Regions from separate parts of the Arthrobacter sp. 2MCAF15 genome, predicted to be linked through region 1. Evidence: riboswitches for the same ligand, from Rfam matches in the RefSeq annotation. Region 1 holds a riboswitch; each other region holds the start of a gene.
What was found. A riboswitch is a leader RNA that binds a small molecule or an ion and turns the genes downstream of it on or off. The one in region 1 is predicted to bind cyclic di-AMP.

Region 1 (6,661 bases):
GCCGCGCGACCGGTCCCGCTCCGGAGCCGCGTCCCGCCGTAGAGCATATGGCCGAACGCCCCCGCGACGCGCACCGCGATGAACGCCGGCGGCGGCGCAGCCCGTTCCGTCAGGTAACGGAATTTGCCGCGGCCAGTGGGGTCGGGCAGAAGGCCGGCATCGCACTGGCCGCAACGGGCCTGGTCCTCACTGTGACGGTCCCCGCCACGAGTCCCGTGCTGGCCTCCAATGCTGATGGAACAGGCGCCCTCTCTGCTGCAGTACAGCCGGATGTCACGGCTGCCGCCGCCGCAAAAGTCGATTTCAGCCGAACGGCCGTCACCACGAAGGGTGATCCGGACGGGAAGCTCAAGCAGCTGCTCAGCGCCCAGTCTGTGGGCAGCATCACACGCGCGGCATCGGCCGGCACCCTCGGCGCGCCGCTGGACCAGATGATCACCGCCTCGCCGTTCGGCTACCGTGTCAGCCCCATTACCGGCGGTGCGGGCGAGTTCCACCGCGGCCAGGACTTTGCCGCCCAGTGCGGTACGGCCGTCCACGCGGCCGCCAGCGGCACAGTGACGTTCAGCGGATGGCATCCCTATGGCGGCGGAAACCGGGTCGTCATTGACCACGGCAACGGCCTGGAGACCACGTACAACCACCTGTCCTCGGCCTCGGTCAGGGTCGGCCAGAAGGTATCGCGCGGAGATGTCATCGCCATGAGCGGGACCACGGGCGCCTCCACGGGCTGCCACCTCCACTTTGAAGTGATGGTCAACGGCGACGTCGTTGACCCGCTCGGATGGCTCTAAAAAGATGATGGACCGCTATCGAATCCTTGTGACACGCCGTGATCTGAATGTGACATTGGGTCAAGACTGCTGTAGGGTTTGAAGCACGCCAACTTTTCCGAAGTTGGCGCTCTTGAGTGGATTGCCTAGCTCTGCCACCGCTCAAGGTCCGTTCGCATTACATCGTCTGGCAGGGGCGGGGGAACCAATTTTGGCCTTCGAAAGAAGGCCTAGGGGTTAAGTCGCAAAGCTTCCAAGGAAGCAGCGCGGCCGGGTGACTCCCATCCGAATCCGACAGCTCACCTCGTAGGCATTGGGAGAGGCTACTTTCGTGTCTTCACGCCACAATTCTGCGCGCATGCGCACCGGCGAGGCTCCTTCGAGCTCGCTGGAATCCACATCACGTGCCGCCCTTTCAGGCGCCCGGATGGGATCACGTTCCGCAGGCTCAATCTCTACCGAGTCCGGACAGCATGCAGTTTCCGCTTTTGGCGCGTCTTCGCAGTACACCCTTCGCTAAGTAACCCAATTTCGGGGCGATCCGGCGTACCCCCAAGATGCCGGAGCGTCCTCAGTCCGCGCCCGAAAGCGCGCGGTCCAAGGATCACGAAAGAGAGAACTTAATGACTACTCGTGCAACCGTTGCACGGCACCGAGTCGAGGTCACCAAGACCAACTCGCTGGCTGTTATTGCTAAGGCTGTCGGCGACAACGCCGGTGGCATGGGCCGTCAGGCCGCGGTCATCGCCGCAGCTTCCGGCCTGGTTCTGACCAGCGGAATCGCAGCCAACGCTGCTGAGACCAACGTTCAGCGCGAATCCACCTCCGCTTCGGCCCTGGAAGTCCAGTCCGCCGCTCCGGCCACCATTTCGGCTGCCTCCAGCATCGCGATCTCCTACGAGAAGCCCGCCGTGACCACCACGCCGGCTCCCGTCGTTGAGGCCCCGAAGCCCGTTGTGCAGGTCCAGGACTCCACGGCCTCCCGCGCCGGCGGCACCGAGCTTGGCGTCAGCGGCGGCGTCGCTGCCCAGGCTCCGGCCGGCATCGGCAGCGGAGCTGGCGCGACCATCGCCGCTGCTGCCTACGCACAGATCGGCGTTTCGCAGGACTGCACCGCCCTCGCCACCAACGCCCTGGCCGCGGCCGGCATCCACTACCACGGCTGGCCGGCAGGTTACCTGTCCCTGGGCCGCACCGTGAGCGCCGCCGAGGCACGCCCGGGCGACCTCGCCTACTACCAGAACGGCGGCGTGGGCATGGCCCACATCGCGGTTTACGTCGGCAACGGCATGGCAGTCCACGGCGGCTGGAACGGCGGCACCACCGCGCTGTACAGCGTGAACGTCGGCTCCGGCCCGGTCTTCATCCGCGTCGGCGGCTAAGCCACAGCACTCCAGCATTTCGAAAGACCCCCGCCCTTTGGCGGGGGTCTTTTGCGTGACCGCGCCATGAACTTTGCGCGCGCACGGCCGCGCCGGTGAAAAAATATTCGGTGATCCGGCACCTGAGTGTTTACTCTTGTGTTGTCGATCCATAGCCCGACCATGCAGAGGGCAGCCGGCCCTCGTGCCGCTGGCGGGTGCGGCCGTGAAGAGGTATGCGGATGCGCACTCTCGTTCTGAATGCTGGATATGAACCACTGGCGGTAATCACCTTCCGCCGGGCGCTCGTCCTTGTCCTGACCGGAAAGGCCAGCGTTGTGGCGGAAGGGGACGACCCCGTCGTCGGCCCCCAGGACATCCTGGGCCGCCCGTCCGTGATCCTGCTGAACCGCTACATCCGTCCGAGGTACAACACCATGACGGCGGTGAGCCGCCGCGGGGTGCTCCGCCGGGATGCCCACCGCTGCGCCTACTGCGGCAAGGCGGCGCACACGATCGACCACGTCCAGCCCAAGTCCCGGGGTGGCGCCGATTCCTGGGAGAACCTGGTGGCGGCCTGCCTGCGCTGCAACAACGCCAAGAGCGACCACACTCCGGCGGAGATGGGCTGGAAGATCGGGTTTGTTCCGGGCCCCCCGAAGGGCGCGATCTGGCAGATCAAGGAACTCGAGAAGCCGACGCCCGCCTGGGATCCCTTCCTGCTGCCGGAATCGGCCGCCTGACCTCTGGGCTGGCGCGGGCCGTGCCTGATCTGCCCGTAGCCGGCGCCGCGCTAGGCTGAGCCGGTGGAGTTCGATGCCATCATTCTCGCCGGGGGGAGGTCCTCCCGCCTGGGCGGCGTGCCCAAATCCCGGCTGGTGTACGACGGCGCCACCCTCCTCGAGCGGTCACTGGGCGCCGCGGGCGGGGCGGGGCGCGCCGTCGTCGTCGGGCCGGACCCGGGGAACCTGCCCGACGGCGTCCTGACCTGCCGGGAGGAGCCGCCCTTCGCCGGGCCGGCCGCTGCCATCGCCGCGGGCCTGGACGCGCTGGCCTCGGGCCATTCCGTCGGGCGTGGGGACGCTGCTCCGGCGCCGTTTACCCTGGTCCTTGCCTGTGACATGCCAAGGTCCTCCGCTGCCGTCCGGGTCCTGGCCGAATCGCTGGAGGCCTCCCTGGCGGCCGCGCCGGAACCGGGCCGCGGTGACGGGGTCATGGCCGTCTCCCAGGACGGCCGGAAGCAGCCGCTCGCGGGTTTTTATGGCACGGCCGCGCTACAACGAAGTGTTACGGAGGCCCGGCAGCGGGGCGGCCTGGAAAACGCGTCGGCCTTCTCCCTTCTTGCTAGGCTGGACGTACGGGAAGTCCGCGTTCCCCCGGGGTCCACGGACGATGTTGATACCTGGGATGATGCGTCCGCATTGGGGGTATCGGACACGATTCCAGGCCTCGGTCCGGGCCGCGGCACGGAACTCCCCAGCTGAACTCGACCATGGAGGCAAACGGTGAAAAGCCAGGATGAAACGCTGGAAGACTGGTGCCGTGCCCTGCTCCAGGCCTTGGAGCTGGAAGACGTTGAGATTGACGTGAACGAGGTCCTCTCCCTGGCAGGGGTGGCCGCCCACTCGATAGTGCGCCCGGCCGCGCCGCTGACCACATTCATTGCCGGCTACGCCGCGGGCCTGGCCTCCGGCTCCGGACAGGCGACGGACTCCATGTCCATGCAGGACGCCATGGCCGTAGCGCGCCGGCTCGCCAAGGACTACGCGGCCGCCGAAGCACCCGGGGCATGACGGCTGCGGCTGCGGACGACGCCGGACCGGCCGTCCATGGCGGGAACGTCCCCGAAGGCGGCCGCACGGACCCCCTCACGGACTCGGACGCCCTCACGGAGACCCCAGCAGGGCCGGACGCGAACCGCGACGCAGTAGACGAGGACACGGTAGACGAGGACGCAGTAGGGCCGGACGCGAACCAGGACGCTGCGGACGCGCCGCACCGGCATCTGGCCCACACGTGGCAGGAGGCCCGGCAGCTCGCCTTCGACTGTGCCACGCCCATCCCGGCCGCCCCCGTCCCGCTCCGGGAGGCGCTGGGCCGCACCCTGGCCGCTGACGTGCTGGCCCTGCAGGACATGCCGCACTATGCCTCCTCCGCCATGGACGGCTGGGCCGTCAACGGCGGTGGTCCCTGGATCCTGGCCGAACCCGACCAGCGGCTGGCCCCGCACCAGGCAAGCCCGATCGCCACCGGCGGCCTCATCCCTGGCGGTGCCAAGGCCGTGCTGCGCAGCGAAAGCGGCATCATCGACGCCGATGAGGACGGCCTGCCCGTGCTGAAACTCGGCGGCACCGCGAAGCCGGGGGACCCGCGCAACGGCGACCACATCAGGAAAGCCGGAGAAGAAGCCGCCGCCGGTGACGTCCTGGTCAAGAGCGGCGCGGTCCTGAATCCCGCCCACCTGGCCCTCGCCGCCCTGGCCGGACACGACGCGCTTCCGGTGCTTGGCAAGGCCGTGGTGCGACTGGTCTTCACCGGTTCCGAGGTGGTGCAATCCGGGAGGCCGGCGCCGGGGGAAGTCCGCGACACGTTCGGACCCCAGCTGGCAGCCGTGGTAGGAATGCTCGGCGGGATCTGCACCGAAGAAGTGAAGGTCGGCGATTCCTACGCAGAATGGCTCGCCGCCCTCGAGGACAGCAATCCTGCCGGTGAAAGCCTGCCAGCCGACGTCGTCATCACCACCGGCGGCACGGGACGCTCCGGAACGGACCACCTCAGGCGTTCGGTCGCCGAGCTGGGCGGACGCCTGCTGATCGACGGGATCGCGATGCGGCCGGGGCACCCGGCCGTGCTGGCCGAACTGCCGGACGGCCGATATATCCTCGGCCTGCCGGGAAACCCGCTCGCGGCCATGATGGCGCTGTCCACGATCGGAGCCCCGCTCCTCGCGGCCCTGGGGCACGGTTCCCTGCCGCCGCTCAGTGAGGTGCCCTGCGGTTCGACGATTGAGGCCGATCCCGGCCGGACCCGGCTCATGCCCTTCCGGCTGCTCTACGGCATGGCATCCCCGGCGCAGCACACCGGCCCGGGAATGATGCGGGGCCTGGCCGCCGCCGACGGCGTCCTGGTGGTCCCGCCCCATGGTGTGCAGCTGGGCGAGCTGGTCCCCGCGTTCGCGCTCCCGTGGGGTGCGCCGATCCCTGACGCCTCGGCAGCTCCCGTGGCGAAGCCTGCGGCGAAGCGGACCGCCAGGAAGACCGCGGCCAGCGACGGGCCGGTCGACTGGAGCGCCCTCCTGGGCTGAACGCCCTCCGACGCGGGATGCCGACCGCCGGCTGCGCTGGCTTCAGGATCAGGCACTTGCAATGATGGAATCAGCCAAACTCAAATGAATATGTTGCCAAGGAGTACCCGATGGGCCGCGTGACGCAGCGTCGCAAAGTGCACAAAATTGTCCTGGACGGGTCCGCGCACGCCCTCGAATTCCCGGTCCGGCACCGGGAGGACGTCCTCGCCGTCGAGGAACCGCTGGAAATCCGGCTCGGAAACATGTCCTTCTCCGTCACCATGCGAACGCCGGGCAGCGACTTCGACCTCGTCGCGGGGTTCCTGGTCTCCGAAGGAATCATCTGGACACCCGAGCAGCTGGTCTCGCTCAGGTTCTGCGCCGGTGAAGACGCCGACGGGATCCAGACCTTCAACGTCGTGGAGGCCCAACTGCGGCCCGACGTCGTCCTGCCGGAGACCGGCCGAAACGTCTTCACGTCCAGTTCGTGCGGCATTTGCGGGACGGACTCTATCGATGCCGTGCGAAAATCCTCGCACTACAGCCCGGCACACGATCCGTTGACCGTTCCCGTCGAAACGCTCGCGGCCCTCCCGGATGCCCTTCGGTCCGCCCAGGAGGTCTTCGACCTCACCGGCGGGGTGCACGCCGCCGGGCTCTTCAGAATCGCCGACGACGGCTCGGCGGAGTTGTTGTGCCTCCGGGAAGATGTCGGACGGCACAACGCCGTGGACAAGGTAGTGGGCTGGGCCCTCCGCGAAGGCCTGCTCCCGCTCCGGGGCACCGTGCTGCAGGTCTCCGGCAGGGCATCGTTCGAGCTCGTCCAGAAGGCAGCCCTCGCCGGAATCCCGGTCCTCGCCGCAGTCAGCGCACCCTCCAGCCTGGCCGTCGAACTGGCCGAAGCCAGCGGGATGACCCTGGCAGGGTTCAGCCGCCGGACCAGCCTGAACGTCTACGCAGGCCAGCAGCGCGTCGCAGTCCCGGCCCCCGCGGCCAGCTAGCAGCAACACTTGGCCAACGGGTTCCCCGCGGCGTAAGTTTTATCCATCGATTGGAGCCAATCGGACCCCCAACGCTGAAGAGGAACACATTGCACGACGACCGCCGTCTTACGGAAGTCCGGCTGGACCGCTTTCTGCGTGACCGCATTGCCCCCGCCGTTTACCCGCGCAGCGTCCCGCTGACGCTGAGCAGCTGGGACGCGCCGGACGAACCCGTGCTCGTGCTGGAAGCCCTCCGGC
Region 2 (6,661 bases), on a different contig from region 1:
ATCAGCAGCACCAGCAACGCATCGGGGTTGTTGAACCGGAACATCAGCACGGCCACCGGTGTCAGGGCCATGACCGCACCGGCCAGGAGCCCTGCACGGTGGGCCAGCCGGGCGTCGGCCGTGGCGGGCGCCGCGGCCCGGCGCACGGCCAGATAGACGAGCCAGACCGTACCGACCCCCATGAGCGCCTGCGGGACCAGGACGCTCCAAGAACTCAGCCCGAAGATCCGCGCGGACAGCCCCATCACCCACAGCGAGGCCGGCGGCTTGTCCACGGTGATGGCGTTGGCGGCGTCGGACGAACCGAAGAACCAGGCCGTCCAGTCCTGAGACCCGGCCTGTGCCGCCGCGGAGTAGAACGCGTTCGCCCAGCCGGAGGCGCCGAGGTTCCACACGTACAGCACGGCCGTGGCCAGGAGCAGGGCCGCGACCTCCAGCCGGTGCCGCTGCAGCGCCCGGGCGCCCCGGAGGGGCCGCGCGCAACCGGCCGGGGGCCCAAGTCGCCTGGGACGGTCCGGAACTCGGGGCTGCGGCGGGCCCGGCGTGCGGGCCGGTGCCAGGCCGGGGCGGGGGCTCAGGGTGTCAGTCATGGTGGCCTAGGCTCCCAGCTTGTACACGGTGGAGTTGCCCACGGTCTGGGCCTGGTAGTTGGCCGCGACCCAGGTGGCGACCTCGGAGTTGCCCCCGCGGCCTCCGCCCATGCCGCCCATGCCGCCGGAGATGAAGTAGCCGATCTCGCCGCGGTCCACCATCGCCTGGAACTGCGCAAGGGTGGGGTAGGGGTCGCCGCCGTTCCAGCCGCCGAGGGCGATCACGCTGGTGCCGGTGGCGAGTTCCAGGCTGGCGGCCTGGGTGGCGCCGGAGACAATCGCGGACCACTTGGCGTTGGAGGACTGCAGCAGCGCTGTCAGCTCTGCCGAGGCTGTTTCCCCGCCGGGGCCGCCGGCGGCTAAGCCGCCCGTGCTGCCGCTGGTGCTGCTGCCAGTGCTGCTACCGGTGCCGTCACGGCCGGTCCTGCCTGCCGCCCCGAAGCCGCCGCCCATCGCGGAGGCGGTGGGCCCGGAGGTGGGGATCGAACCGGAATGCGGCTGGGCCACGGTGGCCAGCGTCCACGCGGTGCTCCCGAGCCCGCCGGCGAGCAGGGCCAGGATCACGACGCCGGCCGTGGCGGCCTTGCGGAACCGTGCCGGAAGGCCGGCCAGGCTGTCCACCCGCAGGAGCAGCGCGGCGGCGGCGAGGACGCCAAGGACCACCACGATCACCCGCAGACCGGGAAGCCAGGCCGGGTCGCGGCCCAGGAGCACCGCGGACCAGACCGAGGTGGCCAGAACTGTCACAGCCAGGACAATCCGGGCGGGCCAGTAGGCCCTGCCCCGCCACAGTTCGAGGGAGCCGATGCCCGCCAGGGCCGCAATCGCGGGGGCCAGGGCCACGGCGTAGTACGGATGCACGGTGCCGCTCATGAAGCTGAAGATTCCGGCGGTGATTACCAGCCAACCGCCCCACAGCAGGAGCGCCGCCCGGGTCTTTGAGGTCCGGGCCTCACGCCGCGTGAACCAGAGGCCGGCGACCAGCAGGATCAGGGCTGCCGGCAGCAGCCAGGACACCTCGCCGCCAAAACTGGTCCCAAACATGCGGGTGATCCCGGCCGTGCCGCCGAAGCCCACGTTGCCGTTGCCCCCCGGGCCGCCGGCATTGCCTCCGGGCATTCCCCCGCCGGAACCGGTGATCCGGCCCAGGCCGTTGTAGCCGAACGTGAGTTCCAGGAAGCTGTTGGTCTCCGAGCCTGCCATGTAGGGGCGGATCGAGGTCGGGGTCAATTGGAACAGGGCAATGTAGCTTCCGGCCACCACCACAATGCCTGCGCCGGCGCCCAGCAGGTGCAGGAGCCGGCGGCCGAGTGTAGTGGGCGCCGCCCACAGGTAGGCCAAGGCCAGCCCGGGAACGATCAGGAAGCCCTGCAGCATCTTGGACAGGAAGGCCAGGCCGATCACCGCGCCAGCCGCGGCAAGCCACTTCCAGCCGGGCTTCTCGATGGCGCGCGTGGTGAGGTAGGCGGCCAGCACCAGGCACATGGTCAGCATGGCGTCCGGGTTGTTGAACCGGAACATCAGGGCCGCCACCGGGGTCAGCGCCAGGGCGCCGCCGGCGAGCAGGCCCGCGGCCGGTCCGGACACCCGCTTGACGGTCAGGTACAGAAGGCCGACGGCGGCCACGCCCATGAGTGCCTGGGGAATGAGCATGCTCAGTGCCGAGAACCCGAAGATCCGTCCCGCCAGGGCCGGGATCCAGAGAGCCGCTGGCGGTTTGTCTACCGTGATGGCATTGCCGGGGTCGAGGGAGCCGAAGAGCAGCGCGGTCCAGTCCTTGGTCCCGGCCTGGATTGCTGCGGCGTAAAAGGAGTTGGCGTAGCCGGTGGCTTCCAGGTTCCACAGGTACAAGGCCGCGGTGACCACCAGCAGCAGCGCCGCCGAGGGCCGGACCCAGCGGGGCTGCCGGCCGAACAACAGGCGGTCCCGGCTGCTAAGGGGTGCGGGCGGGTTGGGTGGCGCGCCGGCGTCCTCGGATGCCGGGACGGTCGTTTCCGGGTCCAGGGGCGGGCTGCCGGCCGGTGAACCGGCACGGGAGCCGGCGGTGGGGCTGATGGTTGCCGTCATTTACTTGGCCTTTTCTGTGCGGGTTCTGTATGGGGGAGGGAAGCCTCGGGGGCGGCGGGCACCGGAGCGGTGCCGGGGACGATGGGCTCCGCAACGGTGATGGCGGCGTCCGGCGCCGGGACGGTGTTAGTCCGCCGGGGGTGGAAGACCACCAGCCGGAAGAGCAGGAATTTCACGGCAGTGGCGGCCAGATTGGCGGCGGTGACCGTAAGCAGTTCGAGCCAGCGGTCCGGTGTGGCTCCTGACGTGGCGTGAACCAGGGCGAGGGCGCCCGAGGTCAGGGCCAACCCGATCCCGAAGACCAGCAGCCCCTCGAAGTGATGGCGGGCGGCCTGACTGCCGCCCTGGATGCCGAACGTGAAGCGCCGGTTGGCCGCGGTGTTGGCCACGGCGGTGGTGAGCAGCGCGAGGAAGTTTGCCAGCTGCGGGTCCATGAATTGTCGGCAGAGCAGGAAGATTGCCAGGTACGCCAGGGTGGAGGCCACCCCGATGCTGCCGAAGCGGACCAGCTGCCCGAAGAGGCTTCCGCCGGGGCTTTGTTCCTGGAACCGCGAGGACGCCGGCAGCGGTCCGCGGGCCAGTGCGGCGCGCAGTTCGGGAACCGGGATCCGGCCCGAAACCAGGTCCCGGCTCAACCGTGCCATGCCGCGCAGGTCCGCGAGGGCGGTCTGGACGATGTCCACGCTGGAATCGGGGTCGTCGGTCCAGTCCACCGGGACTTCGTGGACGCGCAGGCCGCACTTTTCTGCCAGCACCAGCAGCTCGGTGTCGAAGAACCAGGCGTTGTCCAGGGTGTGGGGGAGCAGTTGCCGGGCCACGTCCGCCCGGATCGCCTTGAACCCGCACTGGGCGTCGCTGAAGTGGGCCCCCATGAGGGACTGCAGCAGGAAGTTGTAGCTGCGCGAGATGAACTCCCGCTTGGGTCCGCGGACCACGCGTGAGTTGCGGGTCAGCCGGGTGCCGATCGCCAGATCGGAGTGCCCCGAAATGAGCGGGGCGAGCAGGGGGCCGAGGGCCGCCAGGTCCGTGGAAAGGTCCACGTCCATGTAGGCCAGGACCGGCGACGGCGAGGAGAGCCAAACTTTGCGAAGCGCGTTTCCCCGGCCCTTTTCAGCCATGTGGACCACCATCACTTCGCGCAACTCGCGGGCCACGCGCTCCGCGGTCTTGAGGGTTCCGTCGGTGCTGGCGTTGTCCGCCACAGTGATCCGGAAAGAGTGCGGGAAGGCGCCGATAAGGTACGCGTGGAGCCGGCGCAGGCACGCTTCAAGGTCCCGCTCCTCGTTGAAGACCGGAATCGTGACGTCCAGCAACGGTGTGCTGCCGCGTGTGTCAATGGGTGCGCGCCGGCCGCCGGGGCCGGTAAGCGCTCCGGCGAACGGTCCCGGGGCCGGCGCATCGGCCACGGTCAGGCCCGACGATGCGGGCCCGGACGATGCAGGCCCCGACGGCTCAAGTCCGGACGGGGAGGGCGGGGCCGCCGGACCGGCCGGCGTCGCCGTGGAACGGGACAGGGTTCCTGTGGCCTGGTCTGTGAATGTCATGGCTCAACTTTCGCGCCGGCCCATATGAGGGCTTTAGGGCCAAGCTGTGCGGGGGCTGTGGAAGTCCGGCGCCAGGCCGGCCGGCCAAAATCGTACCGGCCGCGGACGCACAGGAGGCCCCGGATCCACGTGGATCCGGGGCCTCAACCACCCTCGCCGGGCGGTCCGGCTAGTGCCGGTTTAGTACCAGTTGTGTGCGTAGTGGAAGTTCAGCGCGCCGCAGGGGGAGCCGTAGCGTTCCTTGACGTAGTTCAGGCCCCAATTGATCTGGGTCCGGTAGTTGGTCATGTAGTCGGCACCGGCGCTCGCCATCTTCGAGGCGGGCAGGGACTGAACCACTCCGTAGGCGCCGCTGCTGGCGTTGGTGGCGGTGGTCTTCCAGTCCGATTCCTTGGTCCAGAGCTTCTGCAGGCACTGCATCTCACCAGGGGCCCAGCCATAGCTGCCCAGCTGGGACGCGGCGTACGCCTGGGCTCCGGCGGGGTCGTCGACAGCAACCGGTGCGGGGGCGGGAACAGCTGCCGGTGCCGGTGCCGATGCGGGAGCGGGGGCCGGTGCAGGAGCGGCTGCGGGAGCCGGTGCCGGTGCGGGAGCGGCCGCGGGAGCCGGGGCCGGTGCGGGCGCAGCAGCAACCGGGGCGGCCGGGGGCTCGGCGGCCTTGACTTCCGAGAGCGTGGGTGCCACGTTTTTTTCCGCCGGAGCGGCGATCTGGACTCGTTCGAAGTTGAGCTTGGCCAGCGGATCGGCGCTCGTGGCCGTTTGGCTGCCCGCAGCATTCGTGTGAGTGCCCGGCTCCGCCGCCTGGCTGGCGGCGCCGCCTCCCACCAGCAGGGCGCAAGCGGCGGTTACGACGGCGGCGCGGCGTGCAGTGATGCCGAGTCCGGTAGTCAGCTTGGACAGGGCGGATGCCTGCGTGGCTGGTTCGGCGCGGTGGCGCGACTTGGTGGAGCGGAAATGGGAATCGCCGTCAGGGCGCGTTTGTACCTGGAGTTCAGTCATGATGGGCCTCTCAACGCCGGCGGAGTTAGCTGTCGGGTTCGGATGAGGTCATCCGGCCGCACGGAAAATCACGTGTCGGCTTCACCCCGAGGGCGCATGAATGCAGAATGCCCGGGAACTCTGGGTCCCCCGCCTCTGCCTGGTCCAGCGGAATCCGGGAAGCGGCAGAGTTTGGCGTCCGTCCGGATATGCGGCACCAATGGAGGCCGCACCACAACGACGCTACAGGACCTCGGCGCTTAAGTCACATTTTGGTAACAGGAGTCACAGCGGGCGGGGTGTCGGCTTGCGCAGGAACATTGCGCGGGTCGGCGGTGAATCCTGCTGGGCCTACAACGACGGCGGCGCCGCGGGCAGCCGCACCGCAAACTCCGTGCGGCCGGGCCGGGAGGTGACTTCAACGGTGCCCCCGTGGGCCTCCACAATCGACTGGACAATGGACAAGCCCAGACCGCTCGTGCCCTCCGAGGTCGGGGCGTGAGCAGCTGCCCCGGCACTGCCACGGCTGCCGGAAGGAGTACCGGAAACGGCCCCGGAAGCCGGGCGGACGGCGGGCCCGGACCTGGCCCCCGCCGTCGCAGCGACCGGTGTGTTGGCGGGGCTGGCGGTGGGATTGGTGCGCGCGGCGTCGGCCCGTGCGAACCGGGCGAAGACCCGGCCGATGAATTCCGGGGCGATGCCGCTGCCGTTGTCCGTCACGGTAACCACGGCGCTTCCATCCGCCGAACGCATCACGCCCGTGACCACCGTGGTCCCGGGGTCCGTGTGCTTGCGCGCATTGGACAGGAGGTTGGCGAGGACCTGGTGAAGCTGGGTCGCATCGCCGCGGACCACCACGGGCTCCTCCGGAAGTTCCAGCTGCCAGACGCGGTCCGGGGCCATGACTTTCTCATCGCTCACCGTCTCAATGGCCAGCTGCGTGAGGTCGACGTCGCTGACCTTCAGCGGCTGTCCCTCGTCCAGGCGCGCCAGTAAAAGCAGGTCCTCAACCAGGGTGGTCATGCGTTCGGACTGGCTTTGCACGCGGGCGAGGGACCTCTCGCCGTCGGCGGTGAAGTGCTCTGTCATCCGCATCAGCTCGGTGTAGCCGCGGATAGCCGTCAGCGGCGTGCGGAGTTCATGCGAGGCATCGGCGACAAACTGCCGCACCTTCATCTCGCTCTCCTGCCGCGCCTCCAGGGCGTTGGAGACGTTGTCCAGCATCTGGTTCAGCGCATAGCCCACGCTGCCCACCTCCGTGCCCTGGTGGGCGGCCGACGCCGGGACGCGCACCCCGAGCGCCACCTCACCTGCGTCCAGCGGCAGGCGGGAGACCTTGGTGGCGACCTCGGAGAGTTGTTCCAGCGGCTTCATGGTCCGCCGGATCAGGGCCGTGCCGGCCAGGCCGATCAGCACGAGTCCGCCTGCGGAGACCACCACCATGGTCCAGACCAGCGAGGCCAGGGTGCTTTGCTTTTCGGC
Region 3 (6,661 bases), on a different contig from region 1:
TGTGGACGTTTTTGCCCTCCTTCCGGCCGCCCACGCCGCCGGGACACCCTCGCTGCTGGACCCGGCAAGCCTGCTCGCCGGGCTGGGCCCGGCCGCCTTGGGCGTCATCGCGCTCATGGTCTTCATCGAATCGGGCGTGCTTTTTCCCTTCCTGCCCGGGGACTCGTTGCTGTTCACCGCAGGCCTGCTGCACCAGCAGCTGCACGTGACGTTGCCGGTGCTGATCGGCGTCGTCACCGCGGCTGCCGTCGCCGGGGACCAGGTTGGTTACATGCTGGGGCGGAAATTTGGCCGGCGATGGTTCAAGGACGATGCCCGCATCCTGAAGACAGCACACCTGACCTCCACGGAAGACTTCTTCCGCCGCCATGGCGGCGCCGCCGTCGTACTGGCCCGCTTCGTCCCCATGGTCAGGACGTTTGCTCCGCTGACCGCCGGGATCGCGCGCTATGAGTACAAGTACTTCACCCTCTGGAACGTCATTGGCGCGGTGGCATGGTCCGTCTCCGTAACGATGCTGGGCACCTGGCTGGGACACTTTGACATCATCGCCCGGAACATCGACGTCATTGCCGTCGCCATGGTCCTGGTCTCGGTGGTGCCGGGGGTCGTGCATTTCCTCAAGCGCCGCCGCAACATTCGGCGCGCCGACGCCACAGCAGACGCCACTACGGGCGACACGGCGGAGGCAACAGACGACGGACTGCGGACTGTGGAAATGGCCGCGGAAGAATAGCTGGCATGAGAACCGCTGACCGCCCGTCCCTGCTGCTCGTCGAGGACGATGCCGTCCTGGGGCCGCTCATCGCCGAGCTCCTCGATCCGGACTACCGGGTCCAGCTTGTCACCAACGGCCGTGATGGCCTCCACCACGGACTGACCGGGGCCTGGGACGTCATGGTGATCGACCGAGGGCTGCCCGTGATGGACGGCATCGCCCTCATCGCAGCGCTGCGGTCGAAAGGCATTGCCACGCCCATCCTGATCCTGACCGCCCTGGGCGACGCCGACGAGAAGGTCAGGGGCCTGGACGCGGGGGCCAACGACTACGTGACCAAGCCGTTCGACGCCGGCGAACTGGCCGCCCGCCTGCGCGCCCTGACGCGCACCTTCCCTTCTCCGGCCCCGGCTCAGGTGATGATCGGGGACTGGGAACTGGACCCGACGCAGCGCTCCGTCCGGTCCGTCTACGGGCACACGGTGCCGCTGACCGCGAAGGAATGCCAGCTGCTGGCAGCCCTGGCAGCGGAACCCGGCCGCGTGTTCACCCGGGACGAGCTCCTCGCGGCGTACTTCCACGCCTCGGACCAGCCCGGCGTGATCGATACCTATGTTCATCACCTGCGCCGGAAGATTTGCAAGGCCGTCATCCGTACGGTTCACGGCGTCGGTTACCAGATTGGCGACGCTCATGAATAACGGCGGGATCTCCGGCGGAAACCCGGACCACTCGATACTGCGCAAGGCCTCGCTCAAGGTCGCGCTGCGGATCAGCGCCGCGTGCGCAGTCATGGTCCTCGGGCTCTTCGCCGCCACTGCGCTCTACCTCATGAATCAGCTGGCCCATCCTGAAGTGCCCGGCTCGGCAGCGGCCGGGACGGCCTACGCGTACCTGGATTCCAAGGATGTCCTCGAAGCCATGGTCATCGCCGGTGTGGCGGGAATCCTGCTGGCCGGCATTCTCGGGTGGCTCAGCGCGCGCAGCGCCATCCGCCCCCTCGGTGATGCCCTGGCCCGGCAACGGCGCTTCGTCCAGGACGCGAGCCACGAATTGCGAACGCCCTTGACCATCCTGGATACCAGGATCCAACTCGCCCAGCGAAACACGGTGCCCGGCTCCAGGCAAAGCCAGGACCTGGCCCGGATCCGGGAGGACGCTGCGACGCTGACCGGGATTGTCAACGAACTGCTGCTCGCCGCGACGGCGGACGCCCCGGACCGCTCCGCACCCCCTGCCGATCTCGCCGACGCCGCCGCAGGCGTCGCAGGGAGCCTCCAATTGGTGGCAGACCAGCGTGAGGTCCGCATGGATTTCTCCGCCGACGCCCGGCCGTTGGCCCGCATCGAGAAGAATGCGCTGCGCCGTGCCGTGCTGGCCCTGGCGGACAACGCCCTCGCGCACACTCCTCCGGGCGGCCGTGTGACCATCAGGACCTCGATCGAGCAGAACAGCGCGGTGATTACCGTCGCGGATACAGGAACCGGGATTACCGGCGTGGATCAGGCCCGGATCTTTGACCGCTTCGTCCGGACCGCCAGCACCGGCGGCTCACACGGACAGCGGAGCTTTGGCATCGGCCTGGCTTTGGTCCGCGAGATCGCCGTCGCCGCTGGCGGCGCCGTCGAGGTGGCTGCGACTGGAGCCGAGGGAACGGTCATGAAGATGACGCTTCCGCTGGCCGGAAGCGTCACTGCCTGAAGCGGCAATGCCTGAAGTGGTGTGCCCCTGGACACACGGCAATGCTGGCAGATAGGACGGCAGACACAGAAAAGACCGGCGATCGATTGCCCCCAAAGGAAATCGATCGCCGGTCTTTCCGGGTTGCCTGGCCCCGGCAGGGCTGCCTGGCCCCTACTGGAATAGGAGCGCTGGATTAGGCGCGGACGAAGGTCACGCCACCGGTCGCGGTGAGCCAGGACAGCGGGTGGACCATGGTCTGGTTCTTACCGTTCATGCCGCCGCTGATCACCTGGCCGTTGCCGGCGTAGATGCCAACGTGGCCGGACTGGACCACCATGTCGCCAGGCTGCGGGGTGCCCACAACGGTTCCGAGGCCAAGGAATGCCCGGGGACCGATGTCGCCAACGGGCTTGCCTGCGGCGCCAAGGGCCTTTTCGACCATGGCGGTGCAGTCCTGGGTGATACCCAGCTGGCTGTAGGCGGCAGAAAGCATGATGGCGTTGCGTCCGCCGGCGGGCGCCGCAGCCGGCGCGGCGGCGGGGGCCGACTGCACCTGCACTGTTGCCTTAGGTGCTGCTGCGGGCGCTGCCGCCGGGGCAGCTGCGGGAGCCGGTGCCGCGGCAACAGGCTGTTCGATGACCGGCGCGGCGACGGAAGCCACCGCGGGGCGGTCGAAGCTGATCTTGACGCTGGAATCGGCGTTGACGGGGGCGCTGACCTGTCCCGCTACGTCCACCTTGGAGGCCGGAGCGGAGTCCCGCTGCACGGGGGTCGAGGCGGCGTTGGCGGCCATCGAGCCCGTCAGCACCAGCCCGGAGGCGGCGGCGAGAATGGCGCTATGGCGCGCAAAAGTACTGATTGAAGACATGGATGTAGCCTCTCCCAATGCCTGCGAGGTGAGCTGTCGGATTCGGATGGGAGTCACCCGGCCGCACTCCCGGGCCCGTCATGGCGGGCGCTGTGCGGCTTCACCCCAAGACCTGCATGTCAGCAGGCCAAAAGTGGTTTCCCCGTCTCTGCCGGCGTCGATGCGAGTTACCCCCGGGGCCGCGGCAGAGTTAGGCAATCGGCTGGGGAGCGCCTGTATCGGAGAAACAGGCACCTAACCACCGTAACGCGAACCGCACGCCAATGTCACATTCAGGTAACGGAGGCCACAGTGCCGTCCGTCGGTTGCCCATGGGGCGGGGCCGCATCCGAACGTAGGATGATGCCATCAGCACCACCTCGAAGCGGAGGCCCGAAATGAACAGCCTGTGTGTCGCCATCTGCCAGTTGAGCAGCCAGCCCAAGGAGGATTTCGACGTCAATACCGAGCTGCTGATCTTGGACGGCCGGGACGTCCATGTGGCCACCTGGGATGCGGAACCTCGTGACAGGGGCTTCGACGAGCACGTGCTCAATGACCGGGTGGACTCGCTAGGCTACATGGTTGTCAACGACTGGGCCTTCCTGGAGGGAAAGGCCTACGCCGTGGTGGAACGGCGGTCAACGACCTCCTGATTGCCAACACCCAGGCCACTGCAGGGTCAACGGGACTAATCTCTTTCCATGACGAAGGACCCGGTGGCCACGGACGCCACCATCCAGGCCGAGCCTGCTGCCCCGGTGGGCCCCGGGCAGGTCCGGCGGGGCGAGCCGTGACGTTCCTGTCCCTGGCGCTGATCGCCGTCGTCGCACTGGCCGGCCCGCTTCTGGCGCTGCCGGTGCGCTGGCGGTTGCCCGTGGTGCTGGGAGAGCTGCTGGCCGGCATCGTGATCGGGCGCTCGGGCCTGGCCCTGGTTGATCCGGCGGACCCGACGTTCAGCCTGCTGGCCAATATCGGGTTTGCGCTAATGATGTTTGTGGCCGGAACCCATGTTCCCGTGCGGGATCCGCAGATCCGCTCCGCCCTCGGCAGTGGTTCCCGCCGCGCCGCTGCGTGCGCGGCGGCAGCGGTGGCGGTCGGAACCGGCATAGGCCTGCTCTTTGGGACTGGACATGCTCCCCTCTACGCAGTGCTTCTGGCATCCTCCTCAGCCGCGCTGGTCCTGCCGATCATCGATTCCCTCCGCCTCGGCGGACCCCACGTCATCTCCATGACTGCGCAAGTGGCCATCGCGGACGTAGCCTGCATAGTGGCGCTGCCGCTCATGGTGGACCCGCCGCACGCGCTCCGGGCGGCGCTGGGCGTGCTCACGGTGACCGGCTGCGCGGTGGTTCTCTTTGTCGTACTGCGCTGGCTCGATCGCAGGGGAATCAACGGGCGCATGCACCGACTTTCCGAAAGCCGCAAGTTTGCCCTCGAGCTGCGGATCCAGCTGGTGGTTCTCTTCGCCCTGGCCGCGGTCGCGACGTGGAGCAACGTGTCCGTGATGTTGGCAGGCTTTTCCCTCGGCCTGGCGGTGGCCGCCGTCGGGGAACCGAGGCGGCTGGCCCGGCAACTGTTCGCCCTCAGCGACGGCTTCCTGGGTCCGGTGTTCTTCGTCTGGCTGGGCGCATCACTGACCCTTAAGGACCTGGCCGGACATCCGGACATGATCGCCCTCGGTGTGGCGCTGGGCGTCGGCGCCCTGTTGACGCACGCCGCCCTGGTGGTACTGGGGCTCCCGTTGCCCCTCGGAGTGCTGTCGGCGGCCCAACTCGGCATACCTGCCGCGGCGGCGAGCATCGGGACGCAACTCCAGGTCCTGCTCCCGGGCGAGGCCGCGGCCCTGCTGGTGGGCGCGCTGGTCACCATAGCCGCGAGCGCCGTCGCCGGATCACGGGCCGCCAGGGGTTTCTCGCTGCCCGCAAAGGCCGGCGGCAGGTCCGGCGATACCGGCAGCGCCGTAGGACCAAGCGGACCGAGCGGACCGAGCGGACCGGGAGGGCCGAAAGACTGAACAAGGCGACGGGCTGGGGCGCCTGCCAGACGGCACCCTCCGGCCGTGCCGGACGGAGGGTTCTGGGGGTCACCCCACGGCTGTGAATTGCAGCTCGGGTCGCCTCTTGGCCATCTCGGCGCGGACGCGGAACACCGCTTCCCGGACCGCACCGTCGTCTGCGTCGGCGTCGGCGTCGAACTTCCCGGAAGGCTCGCCGAGCACCGCGGTGGCGTGACGGATGAACCGGTCCCAGTCCCCCGCCCCGGAGCGCAGCGCCAGCAACGGCGAGAGCAGCGCGGCCCGGCGCAGCCAGGCATCGGGCTCGCGCACCCACCGGTCCAGCACGCTGTCGGCCCGCACCCTGGCCAGGACGTCGAGCCCGTCCACCAGGGGCCCGACGACGTCGACGGCGAGCGGATCCACGAGGTCCCGCAGCCGCGCCTCCCGGATGAAGCCCTCCAGCCGGGTGAGGTCGGTATTGGTCAGCAGCTTCACATTGGCCTGCAGCAGCACCACGGCGGCCAGGCGGCGCTCGAAAACCGGCGCCGTCGACAGCTGCGCGCCCCACAGCTCGGAGCTCAGCGCAGCGATCTCATCGCGGGACAGCCCGGGATAGCGGCGGCCGGCATCCCGAACGGTCCCGCGCACGGCACCCACGGAAGCACCGTAGTACCGGAGTCCCCGGCCTCCCGGCTCCTGTTCCAGCCGGGACTGCAGCTCGTCGGCACGGCGCCAGGAGCCCTCCCGCTGCAGTGCGAGGTCAATGAATTCGCCAGCATCACTCACGTGTCCATTCTTTCCCCTAGCGGCTCGGGGTGGAAACGCGGGGCATCTTCGCCTTGATCGGCCGGCCGAGCTTATCTGCCTAGACTGATATGGCAAGTCTCCGATCGAAAGCGGTTCACGCAACCATGCACACCAAACTGACACTCGCCGCCGCACTTTCCGCCATGACGCTGGCGGTGGCAGCGTGCGCAGGCCCCGGGCCGTCTACTGCACCCTCTACCGCACCGCCGTCTGAGTCTCCCGCGACATCCGCGGCGCCGGCCCCGGATTTTGCGTTGGACATCGCGGGGGCGCCGGGTCGGATCGCCCAGGCCGGTCTCGCGGTGCTGACGGCGGAGGGCAACGTGGACCACTATCACGCGCATCTGGACGTGCTGAAAGACGGCAAGCCTGTCGCGGTGCCGGCCAATATCGGCATAACGGCGGGACCCGACCACAGGGCCAACGGCATCTCGGCGCTGCACACCCACGACACCACAGGCGTGGTGCACATCGAATCCCCCACCGCGGGCCAGGTCTTCAGCCTCGGGCAGCTCCTGACGGAATGGGGTGTCCTCGGTGGCAGCGGCGCCCCGGGCACCGGAACGGGTCCGCTGGACGGCTGGACCCTCTACGTGAACGGCGAGAA

Region 2: it holds a riboswitch for cyclic di-AMP, as region 1 does, so the genes downstream of both, AB4089_RS19610 (hypothetical protein) here and AB4089_RS14180 (NlpC/P60 family protein) in region 1, are expected to answer to the same signal.
Region 3: it holds a riboswitch for cyclic di-AMP, as region 1 does, so the genes downstream of both, AB4089_RS08445 (hypothetical protein) here and AB4089_RS14180 (NlpC/P60 family protein) in region 1, are expected to answer to the same signal.

What each region holds. Positions count from the first base shown of each region.
Region 1 covers NZ_JBFRGZ010000012.1:24,334-30,994, forward strand. The annotation lists gene AB4089_RS14175 (M23 family metallopeptidase) at 1-794, shown strand, start outside; cyclic di-AMP (ydaO/yuaA leader) riboswitch at 931-1,100, shown strand; gene AB4089_RS14180 (NlpC/P60 family protein) at 1,397-2,155, shown strand; gene AB4089_RS14185 (HNH endonuclease) at 2,377-2,877, shown strand; gene mobA (molybdenum cofactor guanylyltransferase) at 2,941-3,618, shown strand; gene AB4089_RS14195 (DUF6457 domain-containing protein) at 3,640-3,927, shown strand; gene AB4089_RS14200 (molybdopterin molybdotransferase MoeA) at 3,924-5,438, shown strand; gene fdhD (formate dehydrogenase accessory sulfurtransferase FdhD) at 5,549-6,421, shown strand; gene AB4089_RS14210 (alpha-mannosidase) at 6,511-6,661, shown strand, end outside.
Region 2 covers NZ_JBFRGZ010000021.1:25,315-31,975, forward strand. The annotation lists gene AB4089_RS19595 (glycosyltransferase family 39 protein) at 1-590, opposite strand, end outside; gene AB4089_RS19600 (glycosyltransferase family 39 protein) at 597-2,657, opposite strand; gene AB4089_RS19605 (glycosyltransferase) at 2,654-4,201, opposite strand; gene AB4089_RS19610 (hypothetical protein) at 4,382-5,200, opposite strand; cyclic di-AMP (ydaO/yuaA leader) riboswitch at 5,203-5,360, opposite strand; gene AB4089_RS19615 (HAMP domain-containing sensor histidine kinase) at 5,531-6,661, opposite strand, start outside.
Region 3 covers NZ_JBFRGZ010000005.1:170,508-177,168, reverse strand. The annotation lists gene AB4089_RS08460 (DedA family protein) at 1-736, shown strand, start outside; gene AB4089_RS08455 (response regulator transcription factor) at 742-1,419, shown strand; gene AB4089_RS08450 (sensor histidine kinase) at 1,412-2,419, shown strand; gene AB4089_RS08445 (hypothetical protein) at 2,595-3,269, opposite strand; cyclic di-AMP (ydaO/yuaA leader) riboswitch at 3,274-3,473, opposite strand; gene AB4089_RS08440 (hypothetical protein) at 3,647-3,904, shown strand; gene AB4089_RS08435 (cation:proton antiporter) at 4,042-5,265, shown strand; gene AB4089_RS08430 (DNA alkylation repair protein) at 5,335-6,033, opposite strand; gene AB4089_RS08425 (DUF4430 domain-containing protein) at 6,159-6,661, shown strand, end outside.